3 regions of the Kosakonia oryzendophytica genome follow, and region 3 is predicted to be linked to each of the others. Evidence: predicted binding sites of a transcription regulator. Region 3 holds the regulator's gene; each other region holds the start of a gene.

What was found. The regulator CRP, encoded in region 3, controls carbon source genes, mostly activating them, when cyclic AMP is high. The targets are predictions, from matches to a motif close to ATGTGANNNNNNTCACAT.
Region 1: the regulator CRP is predicted to act here: its motif matches at 2,193-2,210, upstream of O9K67_RS13195 (PhzF family phenazine biosynthesis protein).
Region 2: the regulator CRP is predicted to act here: its motif matches at 3,365-3,382, upstream of bhsA (multiple stress resistance protein BhsA).

Annotation. Positions count from the first base shown of each region.
Region 1 is NZ_CP115659.1:2,728,471-2,733,718, forward strand. Features, by position in the region: gene O9K67_RS13180 (sialidase family protein) at 1-101, shown strand, start outside; gene O9K67_RS13185 (YhcH/YjgK/YiaL family protein) at 98-568, shown strand; gene O9K67_RS13190 (SDR family NAD(P)-dependent oxidoreductase) at 570-1,247, shown strand; gene O9K67_RS13195 (PhzF family phenazine biosynthesis protein) at 1,307-2,113, opposite strand; gene O9K67_RS13200 (sugar transporter) at 2,286-3,488, shown strand; gene O9K67_RS13205 (alpha/beta hydrolase) at 3,493-4,653, opposite strand; gene O9K67_RS13210 (MarC family NAAT transporter) at 4,653-5,248, opposite strand, start outside.
Region 2 is NZ_CP115659.1:3,094,526-3,099,773, reverse strand. Features, by position in the region: gene O9K67_RS15000 (NAD(P)/FAD-dependent oxidoreductase) at 6-1,310, shown strand; gene O9K67_RS14995 (glycine zipper 2TM domain-containing protein) at 1,505-2,044, shown strand; gene O9K67_RS14990 (TetR/AcrR family transcriptional regulator) at 2,574-3,209, opposite strand; gene bhsA (multiple stress resistance protein BhsA) at 3,453-3,710, shown strand; gene ldtC (L,D-transpeptidase LdtC) at 3,789-4,754, opposite strand; gene mfd (transcription-repair coupling factor) at 4,914-5,248, opposite strand, start outside.
Region 3 is NZ_CP115659.1:463,228-468,475, forward strand. Features, by position in the region: gene O9K67_RS02120 (YccS/YhfK family putative transporter) at 1-1,951, opposite strand, end outside; gene crp (cAMP-activated global transcriptional regulator CRP) at 2,000-2,632, opposite strand; gene O9K67_RS02130 (OsmC family protein) at 2,970-3,374, shown strand; gene O9K67_RS02135 (phosphoribulokinase) at 3,424-4,293, opposite strand; gene O9K67_RS02140 (YheU family protein) at 4,349-4,567, opposite strand; gene O9K67_RS02145 (hydrolase) at 4,564-5,248, opposite strand, start outside.

The DNA of each region.
Region 1 (5,248 bases), 2.3 Mb from region 3:
AACAAGGTGCTGATGGCAATCTGCATATCGCCTATACCTACTTCCGCCAGGCGATTAAATATGTGCGCGTCTCCCCGACGTGGGTGAAGGAGTTGCCATGATCCTCGGAAACCTTAACGCCCTGCCGCTGGCCGGGCTTCCCGCCGGGCTTAGGGCAATCCTTGATTTACCCCAGTGCTCACTGGCGGCACTTCAGGCGCACGATGACGGGCGCCTGCAACCGGAGCACGCAGCCTGGTATTGCAATATTGGCCCGGCGAATACCCGACCGCAGGCTGAGCGCCACACGGAATACCACCATCAGTGGGCGGACATTCAGGTAGTACTGTCAGGCGAAGAGACCATTCACGCAGGCACGCAGTATGCGGCGAAAAGCACAGATGAAGAGCGGAAACCGGATCTGTTTATTGCCACCCAAGCGCAATTACCAGTGCGTGTGACGCTGCGCGCCGGTGATTTCGCCGTGTTCCTGCCAGGCGAACCGCATCAGGCATTGTGCGCGGTTGACCAACCGATGACCGTGCGCAAAGCGGTGTTCAAAGTGCCGCGCACACTACTGGAGGAATAAGATGTCGATTGCTGTCGTCACCGGCGCCAGTTCCGGTATTGGCGAAGCCATTGTCAGCTGGCTGCTTGATCACGGCTGGCAGGTGGTCGGGCTTTCGCGTTCGCCGGTTCAGCGGAATACCACGGCCTTTCGCAGTTTGCAGGTCGATTTAAGCGATGACGCCGCTTTGCGCCAGGCGCTCAACGGGCTTGAAACGCCGCAGGCGGTGATCCATGCCGCTGGCATGATGGCCGCCGCACCGCTTGGCGAACTGAATGCCGCTGCCAGCCAGCGTTTATGGCGGCTGCATGTGCAGGCCGCAGAAACGCTGGCCAACCATTTTGCTCCCCAGATGCAGGCAGGCGGGCGGATTGTGGTGATTGGCAGCCGTACATCACGCGGCGCAGCCGGGCGTTCACAGTATGTGGCGACCAAAGCAGCGCTGGTGGGCATGGTACGAAGCTGGGCGGCAGAACTGGCACCGCGCGGCATTACCGCCAATGTGGTCGCGCCCGGCGCAACGCAAACCCCGATGCTGAGCGCACCAGGACGGGAAAGCTCGCCGCCAAACGTGCCGCCCATTGGGCGTCTGATCACACCGCAGGAAGTGGCAGCGCTGGTAGGGTTTGTGTTGTCAGCCGATGCCGCAGCCATCACCGGCCAGGAACTGGTGATCTGCGGTGGCGCATCGTTGAAGTGAGCATGTACCGGGTATGGCTGTCGGCAAGGTGTCATCACCATCCAACGACATGCCCGGCATTACCCCCCCGTAACATCACGCAGAAACACTTTCCCCATCAGGTACAATGTTGCCTGGCCGCCAATCAGCACGCGATCGCCCCGCCACTCGCAGCGCAGATCCCCGCCCCGGGCAGAAACCTGCCGCGCCTGCATCACCTGTTTGCCCTGTTTTTCACCCCAGTACGGGATCAGCATGCTATGGGCCGAGCCGGTGACCGGGTCTTCCGGTACGGATTCGCCAGGGCAGAAGAAGCGGCTGACAAAATCCACCGACTCACCCGGCGCGGTCACGCAGACCATTTTCCCCAATGGGACCATACCGGCGATATCCGGTTGCAGGGCTTCGACTTGCGCCTGGTTTTCCAACACCACCAGATAGTCACGCCCAACGCGCACCTCTTTCGCCGCTGCGATACCGAGCGTGGTCAACAGTAGCGCGGGCGGATTCGCCACCGCTTCCGTCGACCATGCCGGGAAGTCGAGCGTTAACCAGTCGCCATTGCGCGTCACTTTCAGCTCCCCGACGAAACGGGTGGTGAAGCGGATCGCGGTATCCGGGTAATCGAGATATTCAAAAATCACATGTGCAGCAGCGAGCGTGGCATGCCCGCAGAGGTTAATTTCAGATTGCGTGGTAAACCAGCGCAGCTCAAAGCCGCTGTCGTTACGCACAAAAAACGCGGTTTCAGACTGATTATGCTGCTGCGCCATCTTCAGCAGTACCTCATCCGGTAGCCACTCGGTCAGTGGGCAAACGGCGGCGGCATTACCGCCAAAGGTGCGATCGCTGAAAGCGTCTACCATATAGAAGTCGATTGTTTGCATAGCAGTTCCTCTTTATTGTTCTCTGTTTTTGAACGCTATTAGATCCCGATGCAATGGGTATTTTCCATCTCGCCATAAAATGAGATCTGCATCACAAATTGTTTGTATTTTCGCCAGCAAAAGCCTTAAGATCACGCCCTCTCCCTTTTCCATCACCTGGCTAAACATTTTTATGACAACGAATACGGTTTCACGAAAAGTCGCGTGGCTACGGGTGGTAACGCTTGCCGTTGCCGCTTTTATTTTTAACACCACCGAATTCGTCCCCGTTGGGCTGCTGTCAGACATTGCGCAAAGCTTCGACATGGAGACCGCGCAGGTGGGGATCATGTTGACCATTTACGCATGGGTGGTGGCGTTGATGTCGCTGCCATTTATGCTGCTGACCAGCCAGATTGAACGCCGTAAGCTGTTGATTGGCTTATTTGTGCTTTTTATTGCCAGCCATGTTCTCTCCTTCCTGGCATGGAATTTCGAGGCGCTGGTACTGAGCCGCATCGGTATTGCCTTCGCACATGCCATTTTCTGGTCGATCACTGCGTCACTGGCTATTCGCCTCGCCCCGGCGGGCAAACGGGCGCAGGCGTTAAGCCTGATCGCCACCGGCACCGCGCTGGCCATGGTGCTGGGGCTGCCAATTGGTCGCGTGGTCGGGCAATATTTCGGCTGGCGCACCACCTTTTTTGCCATCGGCCTGGGCGCATTAATTACGCTGGTCTGCCTGGTCAAACTGCTGCCAAAACTGCCAAGTGAACATTCCGGCTCACTGAAAAGCCTGCCGCTGCTGTTCCGTCGCCCGGCATTGATGTGCATTTATCTGCTGACCGTGGTCGTGGTCACTGCCCATTATACGGCGTACAGCTATATCGAGCCGTTTGTGCAGAACGTTGCGGGCTTTAGCGCCAACTTCGCTACGGTGCTGTTGTTGCTGCTTGGCGGCGCGGGGATCATTGGTAGCGTACTGTTTGGTAAACTCGGCAATCAGCATGCATCCGGGCTGATCAGTGGCGCTATTGCGATGCTGGTTGCCTCACTGGTGCTGATGTTACCGGCATCCGGTAGCGAAATACATCTGGCGGTACTGAGCATTTTCTGGGGTATCGCCATCATGGTTATCGGGCTGGGTATGCAGGTCAAAGTGCTGGCGCTGGCCCCGGATGCCACTGACGTAGCGATGTCGCTCTTTTCCGGCATTTTCAATATCGGCATCGGCGCCGGCGCGCTGGTGGGGAATCAGATGAGCCTGCACTGGTCGATGGACGCCATCGGCTATGCCGGGGCGATCCCGGCGGTTGCCGCGCTGGTGTGGTCCGTATTGATTTTCCGCCGCTGGCCGGTAAAACTGGAAGAACAGACCAGCCCCAGTCACTCGTAAGTCATTACATCTGCTGCGAAATGACCGAATCCATCACCGTGGTTTGCCAGTCAAACCACGGATTCCAGGTCAGCCGGGCATGAATTTTATCCGGCTCGACCAACCCCCAATCGGAATACCACACTTCTTCTCCCGCCAGGCAACGTCTGGCTACGGCTTCCGGCTGCCCGTTCGCGCACAATACCACGCTGCCTTTGCGCCCATAGAGCGGGTTTTGCGGTGAGAAGAGGACCGACATATGGGAAAACTGGCTGATGCGATCTTGCGGCAAGACATCGGTTTTCACCAGGATTCGCGGCGCTTTTACCACGCCTACCGGCGGTGTACCGCACCAAATGACCCGGCTCGCGGGGTGGGTAAAACTGCGGTCAAAATGCTCAAGGATCCAACGGGTATTCAGCACCGAATCGTGCTCAGCCAGCACCAGTAGCGCGGGTTTGTCCCAGGCCTTTTGCGCCAGCCAGTCCTGCGCACGGGCCGCTGTCCACCAGAACTGCGCAAAGCCATTCGTCGGAACGCGTAAATAGCGCGTGGCGATCTGCTGGGGAAAAAGGGTGCCTGGCGGGCGTAGCCAGTCGCGAAACAGCGCGACCGTCGGCGCAAGGAAATCATAGCCAGTACTGGACTTGAAGGCCGGAGAGAATAAGAGTAGCCCCTGCACGCTGTCATGATGCGTCATGGCATAATCCAGTGCCAGATTACCACCGGTTGAAAACCCACCGACCCACAGCGAATCCACCTCTTTTGCGAGAATATCCGCCTGCTCTTGCACCACTTCGCGCCACTGATCGGCGCTGACACTCAACAGATCGGCAGGCCGCGTACCGTGCCCTGGCAGCAACACCGTGCGCACCAGAAAACCCTGTTTCGCCAGTTGCGGTGCAATATCCACAAACGAGGCGGGGCCATCGCCCAGTCCGTGGATCAGCAAAATGCCCTTGCGCGCGGGTGACGCAGGGCGCCACTCCTGCGGCGTGTTTAACTGCAATTCGGTATTTTTATCCAGCGTCTGAAAAGCGCGGTGTGCGGCAACAAACGCACGGGTTTGCTGCTGATAGCTGGTAAAGCTTTTTTGCCCGAGCGGTGCCTCAACGATCGCTCGCTGTTGGCAGCCTACCAGCAGCAGACTGAGCGCAATCATGGCAAACCCGATACGCGTTCCCATTATGCCCCTGCATGAAAGGTGGTGATAATTTCCAGCACCCCGTTAATGATAAATTGCACACCCATACAGACCAGCAAAAAACCCATCAGCCGGGAGATAGCCTCAATGCCGCCCTTTCCCACCAGCCGCATAATCGCGCCGGAGCTACGCAGGCTTGCCCACAGGATAACGGCCACAATGGCAAAAACAAGCGGCGGCGCAACGGTGATAATCCACGCAGGGAACGCTGTGCCGTGGCGGATCGTCGACGCAGAGCTGATGATCATCGCAATGGTGCCTGGCCCGGCGGTACTGGGCATCGCCAGCGGCACAAAGGCGATATTGGCGCCAGGCTCATCTTGCAGCTCTTCAGATTTGGTTTTGGCTTCCGGCGACTCGTGCGGCTTTTGCTGCGGAAACAGCATGCGAAAACCAATAAAGGCAACAATCAACCCACCGGCGATGCGTAATCCCGGGATCGAAATGCCGAAGGTGCTCATCACCAGCTGCCCGGCGTAATACGCCACCATCATAATGATGAACACATAGACCGATGCCATCAGCGCCTGCTGGTTGCGTTGAGCGCTGTTCATATTCCCCGCCAGCCCTAAAAACA
Region 2 (5,248 bases), 2.5 Mb from region 3:
TCACTTTGACTACACCATTGAAAAAGATTGTAATTGTGGGTGGTGGTGCTGGCGGTCTGGAGCTGGCAACGCAGTTGGGGAAAAAACTCGGCCGCGGTAAAAAAGCCAAAATTACGCTGGTGGATCGTAACCACAGCCATTTATGGAAACCGTTGCTGCATGAAGTCGCAACAGGTTCACTCGATGAAGGCGTTGATGCGCTGAGCTATCTGGCGCACGCACGTAACCATCATTTCCAGTTCCAACTGGGTTCCGTGGTGGACATTAACCGTGAGAGTAAAACCCTGACGCTTGCTGAGCTGCGTGATGAAAAAGGCGAGTTGCTGGTGCCGGAGCGAAAACTGGCCTATGACACGCTGATCATGGCACTGGGCAGCACCTCCAATGATTTCAATACGCCGGGTGTAAAAGAACACTGCATTTTCCTTGATAACCCGCATCAGGCGCGTCGTTTCCACCAGGAGATGCTGAACCTGTTCCTGAAATACTCCGCTAACCTTGGCGCCAATGGCAAAGTGAATATTGCGATTGTTGGCGGCGGTGCGACAGGGGTTGAACTCTCTGCGGAACTGCATAACGCAGTAAAACAGCTGCACAGCTACGGTTACAAAGGTCTGTCCAATGAAGCGCTGAACGTGACGCTGGTTGAAGCGGGAGAGCGCATTTTGCCTGCGTTGCCGCCGCGTATTTCCGGGGCTGCACATAGCGAGCTGACCAAAATGGGCGTGCGTGTACTGACGCAGACCATGGTCACCAGCGCTGATGAAGGCGGTTTGCATACCAAAGATGGCGAATACATTAACGCCGATCTGATGGTGTGGGCGGCGGGCATCAAAGCGCCTGACTTTATGAAAGAGATTGGTGGTCTGGAGACCAACCGTATCAATCAATTAGTGGTTGAACCAACGCTGCAAACCACGCGTGATGCGGACATTTATGCCATCGGCGACTGCGCCTCCTGCGCCCGTCCTGAAGGTGGTTTTGTTCCGCCGCGCGCACAGGCGGCGCACCAGATGGCCAGCCTCGCCCTGCATAACATTCTGGCGCAGATCAAAGGCAAGCCGCTGAAATCTTATGTGTATAAGGATCACGGCTCACTGGTTTCGCTGTCGAACTTCTCGACCGTGGGTAGCCTGATGGGGAACCTGATGCGCGGTTCAATGATGATTGAAGGCCGTATTGCCCGCTTCGTATATATTTCCTTGTATCGTATGCACCAGATTGCACTGCACGGTTATTTCAAAACAGGCCTGATGATGTTGGTAGGCAGTATTAATCGGGTGATTCGCCCACGGTTGAAACTGCACTAATACACCTTCCTGCTCCCTGGCTACTCGCGCAGGGAGCAGTATTTCCGTCTGCCTGCGGCCGCTATAGCGTTCAGACAACTCTGAATATCCTGATTTCTCCCCTATATATCCCATTTTTTCCTCTCTTTCCGATTGGCTTAACGATTGCCGAAGTTGCAAAATTGTTGCTAATAGCAAACGAGGGAGATAATCCTGTGAATAAATCAATGTTAGCGGGTATCGGGATTGGCGTGGCCGCTGCACTGGGCGTTGCCGCGGTTGCCAGTCTGAATGTATTTGACCGTGGTCCCCAGTATGCGCAGGTGGTTTCCGCCACGCCAATCAAAGAGAGCATTAAAACGCCCCGTGAGGAGTGTCGCAACGTCACCATGACACACCGCCGGCCAGTACAGGATGAGAACCGCATTACCGGTTCTGTTCTGGGCGCAGTGGCTGGTGGGGTGTTGGGTCACCAGTTTGGCGGCGGCCGGGGCAGAGATGTTGCTACCGTCGTCGGCGCGCTGGGTGGCGGCTACGCCGGTAACCAAATCCAGGGCGGGATGCAGGAAAGGGACACCTACACCACGACCCAGCAACGCTGTAAAACCGTCTATGACAAATCCGAGAAAATGATCGGTTACGACGTGACGTACAAGATTGGCGACCAGCAAGGAAAAATTCGCATGGATAAAGATCCGGGAACGCAAATTCCGCTGGATAACAATGGTCAGCTTATTTTGAATAACAAAGCGTAAAACAGAAGTACTCTGCATGTTGGCTCCTCAATTGCTCAGGCTGAGGAGCCTTTTTTCATGTAAAAAGCCTTGCAGCGATGCAAGGCTTTTTAACCATCAAATAAAGTCGTGTTGGCGAATTACCAGCAGGCCGGTGATTAAAACAGAAATAAACGCAAACAGTACCGAACCACCACACACCACCCACAGACCACATAACAATGTTATTACTATTAACACTTTAATGAATGGTAATAGCAAAATCATGTTCATTTTCCTTATGCATGTGTTAAGTACAGTGAAATGCCCTATATCAACGGTATAATTCAGTACAACAGGTAGAGCGAGAGTAAGGGAAAGTCATAGCTTAGCGCGTCTTCATGACACTTATAATTTATACATCACTCGTACTAATCATTAGCACAGCAATAATCACAATTAATCTTAGCAAAGCGGGGAAAAACGCTGAAAGTTTCTACCTATTGTTAAGATAGGTATTAGCTATTGGTAGAGTCACCCGGCAAGCCACTCGCCGCCGGGTGTGAACAACTCAGGGTTTGATCAGATCGGGCCACAATCGCAGCGTAGTTTTGGTGATTTGCAGCAATTTCTCACAACTTGCACCTTCGCGCGCGCTAATTGACATGCCTTGCAATATACAACCGAGAAACTGCGCCAGCGCCTGCGGATCTGCGCCTGCGGGGATCTCTCCTCGCTGCTGGCGCTGTATCAGGAACTTGAGTAGCGTTTCTTCCTGCTGTGCGTGGCGCGACTTGATGGTCTTCGCAATTGCCTGTGAAGAGGCCGCTAACGTCGCGGAAGTATTGATCATAAAACAGCCGGCTGGCGTATCCGTACTGGTGAAACATTTCGCCACGGCGGTGAAATAGTCCAGTAGTGCCTGCTCAATAGGTTTTTCCTCGCAGTGCAACGATGCTTCGTGTTGCGTGGCGAAACGCGCGATATACCGATCCAGCACCGCGCGGAACAACCCTTCTTTATTGGTGAACTCGGCATAAAGCGTCGGTGCTTTCGCCCCGGTTGCTTCTACGAGGTCGGATAATGATGTGGCTTCGTAGCCATGCTGCCAGAACAGCGTCATGGCTTTGTCGAGCGCCGCTTCCCTGTCGAACACTTTCGGTCGGCCACGGCTTTTTTTGCTGCAACTGGTGATCTCAGTCGACATAGTGCCGCTTACCTGTGTTGGTTTGTTGAACAGACATTATAAAAACAATATGTCAGCCTGACCAGCAGCAAAACAGCACAAATTAATAAATACTATGCTTATGAATTTTAAGAAATTAATATTTTAACTAACGATCATTACAAAAATGTGTTGACGTGTGACATAGATCACAACTAACATTTACCTATCGATCGTTAACATATTCGTTGACGACATCTATCATCTGCATACAGGTAAACAATCATGACAAACGTAAAAGCGCTTTTTGCCGCCGCAGTACTCAGCTCACTCTCTTTTGCCAGCATGGCTGCGGTTGAAGTCCAATCCGCCCCTGCGGGTCAGCAGGAAGTTGCCACTGTTGGCGTCACTGCCAGCACAAACCTCTCTTCTGTTGAAGATAAACTGGCCCAGAAAGCAGAGCAGATGGGGGCGAAATCCTACCGCATCACCTCTGTGACCGGTTCCGATAAACTGCATGGTACTGCGGTTCTCTACAAATAAGGTCTTACCCTCACAGACCTTTGCCACTGCCAAAAAAAGGCCCTGCATAAGCAGGGCCTTTTCGCGTATCAGGGTAGGTTACAGCATTTGTACCGACGGGTCGGCATGGCGGCTAACATCAACAGGCATGCCAGAGCGAATTTCCATCGCGTGGATCATTACTTGCGCATCGCTGCGTGCGTCGTCCTGGAATGCCTGCATCGCCGCATTCAGTACAATCGGTAGCGTTTTCGGATCGTCATCGATGGATTTTGATAACGGTTGATGGACTTCCACCAGCCGTCTGCCGTCAGGCTCAACCGAGACTTTAATCGGGGTATTAATAATATTCACGGGTGTTCCCGGCGAGACTGCCGCGTAGAGGGCGGAGATGTCGCCATCGCGCAAGCGGATGCAACCGGAGCTGACCCGCATTCCGATGCCGAAATCGGCATTGGTGCCATGCAGCAGATAAACCCCGCCGAAGGCCGCCAGACGAATAGCGTGATGGCCCATCGGGTTATCCGGCCCGGCTGGAACAACGGCAGGAAGATCGATGCCTTGGGCTTTATAGCGTGCCCGAATATTGGCGGTTGGCGTCCAGGTGGGGTTAGCGCGTTTATCAGAGACGGTTGTGACCATGGTGGGGGTTAGCGTATCGCCGCCCAGTTGGCCAATACCGATCGGGTAGACAATGACTTCATTTTTACCGGCCGGATAGTAATACAGACGCAGTTCGGCCAGGTTAATCACAATGCCTTTACGTGGGGCGTCCGGCAGCAGGGTTTGCAACGGGATCGTCAGTACGCTGCCCGCGCGCGGTACATAGGGATCCACGCCAGGATTGGCCTGCAGCAGCGCCAGAAAACCGACATTGTACTGCTTAGCGATGGCTTCCAGCGAACCGCCATCGTTAAGCACCACGTGGAAACGGTTCTCGCCAACGACGCGACTTCCTGCGGGGGGCAACGGCCAGCTATTTGCCCGTGCGGGCAGAGAAAGGGCGACCGTCGCGGCAACAGCGAAGAGCGTTATCCAATGAGCAAAGCGCGAATTTTTGATCATGACCATAATCCATGTAAATCATAAGGTTATTTTTATGTGGCAAACTAATGGGATTATGGTGTGCCCGCATGTCGGGAAGTCCTGGCGCATTGCAAAAAATTTGTAAATGTTGCGCTTTAAACACAAACCGGGCCTGATGGCCCGGTTGCGTAATGTGAGTCAGGCAAGGGCGTTTTCCGCTAACTGCTGCATAAAGCTACGCACCCAGTCCATGCGGGTTTTGCGTTCGCCAAGATCCTGTATGAATTTCAGCCGTGTAGGGCCGTCGAGGCGGAAATGTTGCGGCTGCTTCTGCAACAAACCAATCAGCCACGCCGGGTTGACGTGATTTTTTTCATTAAACTCAATCACCCCACCTTTTTCGTTACCCTCCAGCTTACGGATGCCGAGCTTCTGCGCCTGCTGGCGCAGCAAAGCGATGTCCAGCAACGTGCGCGCGGCATCCGGCAACAGGCCAAAGCGGTCAATCAGCTCAACTTTGATCTCTTCCAGCG
Region 3 (5,248 bases):
TCGGCCCGTGGGTCAATGTCTCCGGCGCCTCCAGAATATTCACATCCCCCGACTCGCCCGGCCCGTCATACTCCAGTCGCTGCTGGCAGCGTTGCAGGGCAATTTCACAGGATTGCAAATAGCGTTGTGCCAGATCCGGCGTCAGCATGGTGTGTTCGCGTGCGAGGGTCGTCATGGCGTTGATATGCTCAACAATAAACTGGCTGTGTGTCACCCAGAGCTTCATGTCCTCAAGGTAGCGGGTATTGAATCCCGGCTCGAGCATGGCCTGATTCAGTGAGTTGAACAGCGCATTGTGCGCCTGGTTGACGCGCATCCGTTGCCAGGCCAGCGGAGTGGGCTTCGGGTTATCGCTGAGTATCAGGCGAATAGCCTCCTGGTAGGTTTCCAGCGCGTCATGAGCGTTCTGCCGCAACAGACCACTTTGCCATTGCGGCCATAGCCAGACCATGCCGCCGAAGGCAATCAGGCAACCGAGCAGCGTATCGATCAGTCTGGCGACAATAAACTCCTCGCCGTTGAGCGTCAGCAGTTGCAGGGTATACACGGCGGTAATGGTAAAGCCGACCATCGCCCAGCCGTAGTTCTTACGGATGATCAGATAGCTTATCAGGGTGATCAGCAACATGGCCGCCAGCGTGACGCCGAGCGGTACGTGAAAGTGCAGGGCAATCCCGGCAATCATCAGCCCGGCGAGCGTGCCGGCCGCCCGGTGCACAATACGCACCCGTGTTGCACCATAGCCATTTTGCGTCACAAACATGATAGTCATCATGATCCAGTACGGCTTCGGCAAATGCAGTGCGCTCCCCATCAGACTGGCAATGCTGAGCATCACGCTGATACGCGCAGCATTACGCAACGCCGCAGATTTCAATGATAAATAACTTTTGAGCGCCGGAATGAGCGGCAGGCGCCGCTGCTTTTCTGCCATTAAATCGCGCAGATAGAGCGGACGTTGGGTTCGCAGCACACGGGCGATACGGCTAAAGTGCCAGGCGCAAAACTGACCGACCGGGTTTTCCGGATGCTGGCGGGCGATTTTTTCCAGCGCGCCAACCTGCTTGTCCATGGTGAAACGTGTCGGATAGCGATGATAGAGAATGTCATCCGCCAGGACGCGCAGGCGGGCGGAGACGGTTTGTGCATTCCAGCGGATCACCTGTTCAGCATGGGTCTGTTCCACCAGTTTTTGCACCTCTTCCGGCTGGTGCAGGCTGACAGAAATATGCTCCTGTAAATCCAACGCCATCTGGAAGACGCGCAGCAGACGTTTGTAATCATTGTGTTGATTGGCCGCCAGCATATGCAGTTGCTGATAGCACGTACTTATCATATCCACCGCTTTTTGTTGGCGTGCGAGTAGCGGCGGCAAGGCTTTTTCCGGATCGGCATGTTGCGTCAACAAGCTGTATTTGGCTTCGCAATAATCAGCCAGTTGCCGGTAGAGCAGGCTGAGTGATTCGCGCAGCGGCTGTTCGCGCCACATCCAGAACCAGAACCAGTTAAACGCGCCGTACCAGAGTGTACCCAGTGCATAAATTAGCAGGGGCTCCCACACGGGCATACTGCCCGCAAGACTCAGCGTGAAGATGGCGGCTATCAGCGACGCAGGCAGCAGCCGCCCGTGCAATGCGCTGATCTCGGCGGTCACACCGAGCAGTAAAGTGAGAACGGTAAAAATCAGCGGCAGAGGCAGGGCTTCGGCCAGCAGAAGCTGTACGGCAAGACTGCATCCGGCAAACAGCGAACCGCCAATAATCAGACGTTTAAAGAAGCGTTTATGCGGGGTATCAAGACCGGCAATATTGCAGCAGGCAGGAACCAGAGAAAACAGCAGGCCCTGTTGGAGATGGCCGACGATTAACCCAATCGCCACGGGCAAACATAACACCAGCGTTTGTCGCAGTGCATAGTTGATTTCGGGGTGATAAATCAGCCTGCGCCACATGAGGAAACAAAAACGGCGCGCCGGATGATCAACGCGCCGTTTTGCGGATTAACGGGTTCCGTAAACCACGATGGTTTTACCGTGGGCGGAGATCAGGTTCTGATCTTCCAGCATTTTCAGAATACGGCCCACCGTTTCACGGGAGCAACCGACGATCTGACCAATTTCCTGACGGGTAATTTTAATTTGCATGCCGTCCGGGTGGGTCATGGCATCCGGCTGTTTCGCCAGGTTCAACAGTGTTTGTGCGATACGACCTGTTACGTCCAGGAAGGCGAGGTTACCCACTTTCTCCGACGTGACCTGCAGGCGGCGCGCCATTTGCGAGGAGAGACGCATCAGAATGTCCGGGTTAACCTGGATCAACTGACGGAATTTTTTGTAGGAGATTTCGGCCACTTCACATGCGGTCTTAGCGCGTACCCATGCACTGCGCTCCTGACCTTCTTCGAACAGTCCCAGTTCACCGATAAAGTCTCCCTGATTCAGGTAGGAGAGAATCATCTCTTTCCCTTCCTCATCCTTGATCAGCACTGCCACTGAGCCTTTGACGATGTAATACAACGTTTCCGCTTTTTCACCCTGGTGAATCAGCGTGCTCTTCGACGGGTACTTATGAATGTGGCAATGAGACAAGAACCATTCGAGAGTCGGGTCTGTTTGCGGTTTGCCAAGCACCATGCGCGATTATCCTCTGTTATAAGCTGTCTCCAGACACAGGATGTGCACCCTGCGTCTGGGGTTGCAATCTAAACACGCTATCATTCGACTTCGTGTCTTCGCTTCCAAAATCCTCGGAAGTGGACCGTCAGCGTTATCTGCGGCCTCTAATCAATGATGTCCTTTGCGTACATGCGTAATGTCAATGTATCTCTGTAGCATCCAGATTGTTTTAGCATAGCTTTTACCGCATGTCTCCTGGTGTCTCGCTTCAGCATGACGCAGGTCGCCTTCCGTTGCGACTTTTGTTATGTGCGCGTAATCTGTAAAGAAAATTGCAACTCCGGAGTAAATCAAAATGCAGGCTCGTGTGAAATGGGTGGAAGGGTTAACGTTCCTCGGTGAGTCCGCATCGGGTCACCAAATCCTGATGGACGGCAACTCAGGTGACAAAGCGCCAAGCCCGATGGAAATGGTGCTGATGGCCGCAGGCGGATGCAGCGCGATCGACGTGGTTTCTATCCTGCAAAAAGGGCGTCATAACGTGACGGACTGCGAAGTGAAACTGACGTCGGAACGTCGCGAAGAAGCGCCGCGTCTGTTTACGCATATCAATCTGCACTTTATTGTCACCGGCCACGATCTGAAAGATGCGGCGGTTTCCCGGGCGGTGGATCTGTCGGCGGAGAAGTATTGCTCCGTAGCGTTGATGCTGGAAAAAGCGGTGAACATCACCCATTCCTACGAAGTCATCGAAGCCTGACGGACGATGCCCGGTAGCGTCAGGCTTACCGGGCATAATTCGACCACTGCTATTTGATCTTTTTCCCTTCCATCAGCCGTTGCACCAGTGGTGTCATAATCAGCTCCATCGCCAGCCCCATCTTGCCGCCCGGCACCACCAGCGTGTCCATATGGGAAATAAACGAACCTTGCAGCATCGCTAATAACCACGGGTAATCTATCCCTTCCAGATTGCGGAAATGGATCACCACAAAACTCTCATCCAGCGAGGGAATGCCTTTTGCCGCAAACGGGTTTGAGGTATCGACGGTCGGGACGCGCTGGAAGTTAATATGGGTGCGGGAAAATTGCGGGGTGATGAAGTTGATATAGTCTTCCATTGAACGCACGACGGAGTCCATCACCGCTTCGCGAGAATGCCCGCGCTCGCTGGTATCGCGCACCAGCTTTTGGATCCACTCCAGGTTAACAATCGGCACCACGCCAACCAACAAGTCCACATAACGCGACACGTCATGCTGCGGCGTCACAACGCCGCCATGCAGCCCTTCGTAAAACAGCACATCTGTGGGTTCCGGCAAGGGTTGCCAGGGGGTAAACGTACCCGGCACCTGATTCCACGGCACGGCTTCATCGTAGGTATGGAGATATTTCCGCGCCTGGCCTTTTCCGGTCTGACCATACTCGCTAAAGGTTTGCTCCAGCAGCCCAAAATCATTTGCTTCCGGGCCAAAGTAGCTGATATGCCGCCCAAGATCGCGGGCTTTGCGGATCGCCATATCCATTTCCGGGCGGGTAAAGCGATGAAAACTGTCGCCTTCCACCTCGGCGGCCTGCATACCAAGCTGGGCGAAGATTTTACGGAAGGCAAGGCTGGTGGTGGTGGTTCCCGCACCGCTGGAACCGGTGACGGCAATAACCGGGTGTTTGGCGGACATAGCAACTCCCTGAATCAACGATTGTTTTCAGTATAGCCAGCCGCCCGGCACCCTGTTAGTCCCGGAACTGCCCGCGCGGCATAATATTTACCGTCTCGTGCAGTTCAGACCACACCAGCACGGCTTCACCGCGTTGCAGTTGCCGTTTAACGTCGGCGACCTTTTGTTCAAGCGAACGTTCATGTTCACCATAATCGGTGCCTTCGCGCAAGACAAAGCTCTCAATAAGATTGTCCAGCGTTTCGGTTGCGATATCTTGCCAGGGAATGATCATTTGGACTCCAGATAAGTGGATAGCCAGTCCGGAATACGCGTTTCGAGCCACATTTCCGGGTGGCGTAATGTTCCGCCGACAAAACCAACATGACCCCCGTGTTCAGTCAATTGGTACTCAATATTCGCCGGCAAATGCCCGATATCCGGGATCACGTTATGATCCATAAATGGATCATCTTTGGCGTGAATGATCAGCGTCGGTTTGCGAATATCCGGCAGTACCGGCATTGCGCTACAGCGGCGATAGTAGTCCAGCGCGTCGGCAAAGCCGTGAATTTTCGCAGTGATCAAATCGTCAAACTCGCGGATGCGCCGCACTTTGCGCAGCGCCGACAGCGTTAACGGCAGTGACCCCGGGTAAGCACGTAACTTTCGCGCCGCATTGGCTTTCAGCAAGTTCAGCAAGTAGCGCTGATAGACGCGGGAGAAACCTTTATCCATGTGGTAGCTGCACGCTTCCAGCACCAGTGGTGCTGACACAATCACCGCCGCATCGACTGGCAGGTTGTCATCTGCTTTCGCCAGCAGACAGCCGAGCATGTTGCCGCCAAGCGAGTAACCGACTGCCGCCGTCGGCGCTGCGCCAAACGTTTCGCGCAGCCAGTGCAAAAACCAGGTGCCATCTTCGGTTTCACCAGAGTGATAGATGCGGTTGAGTCGATTAGGGATGCCGCTACAG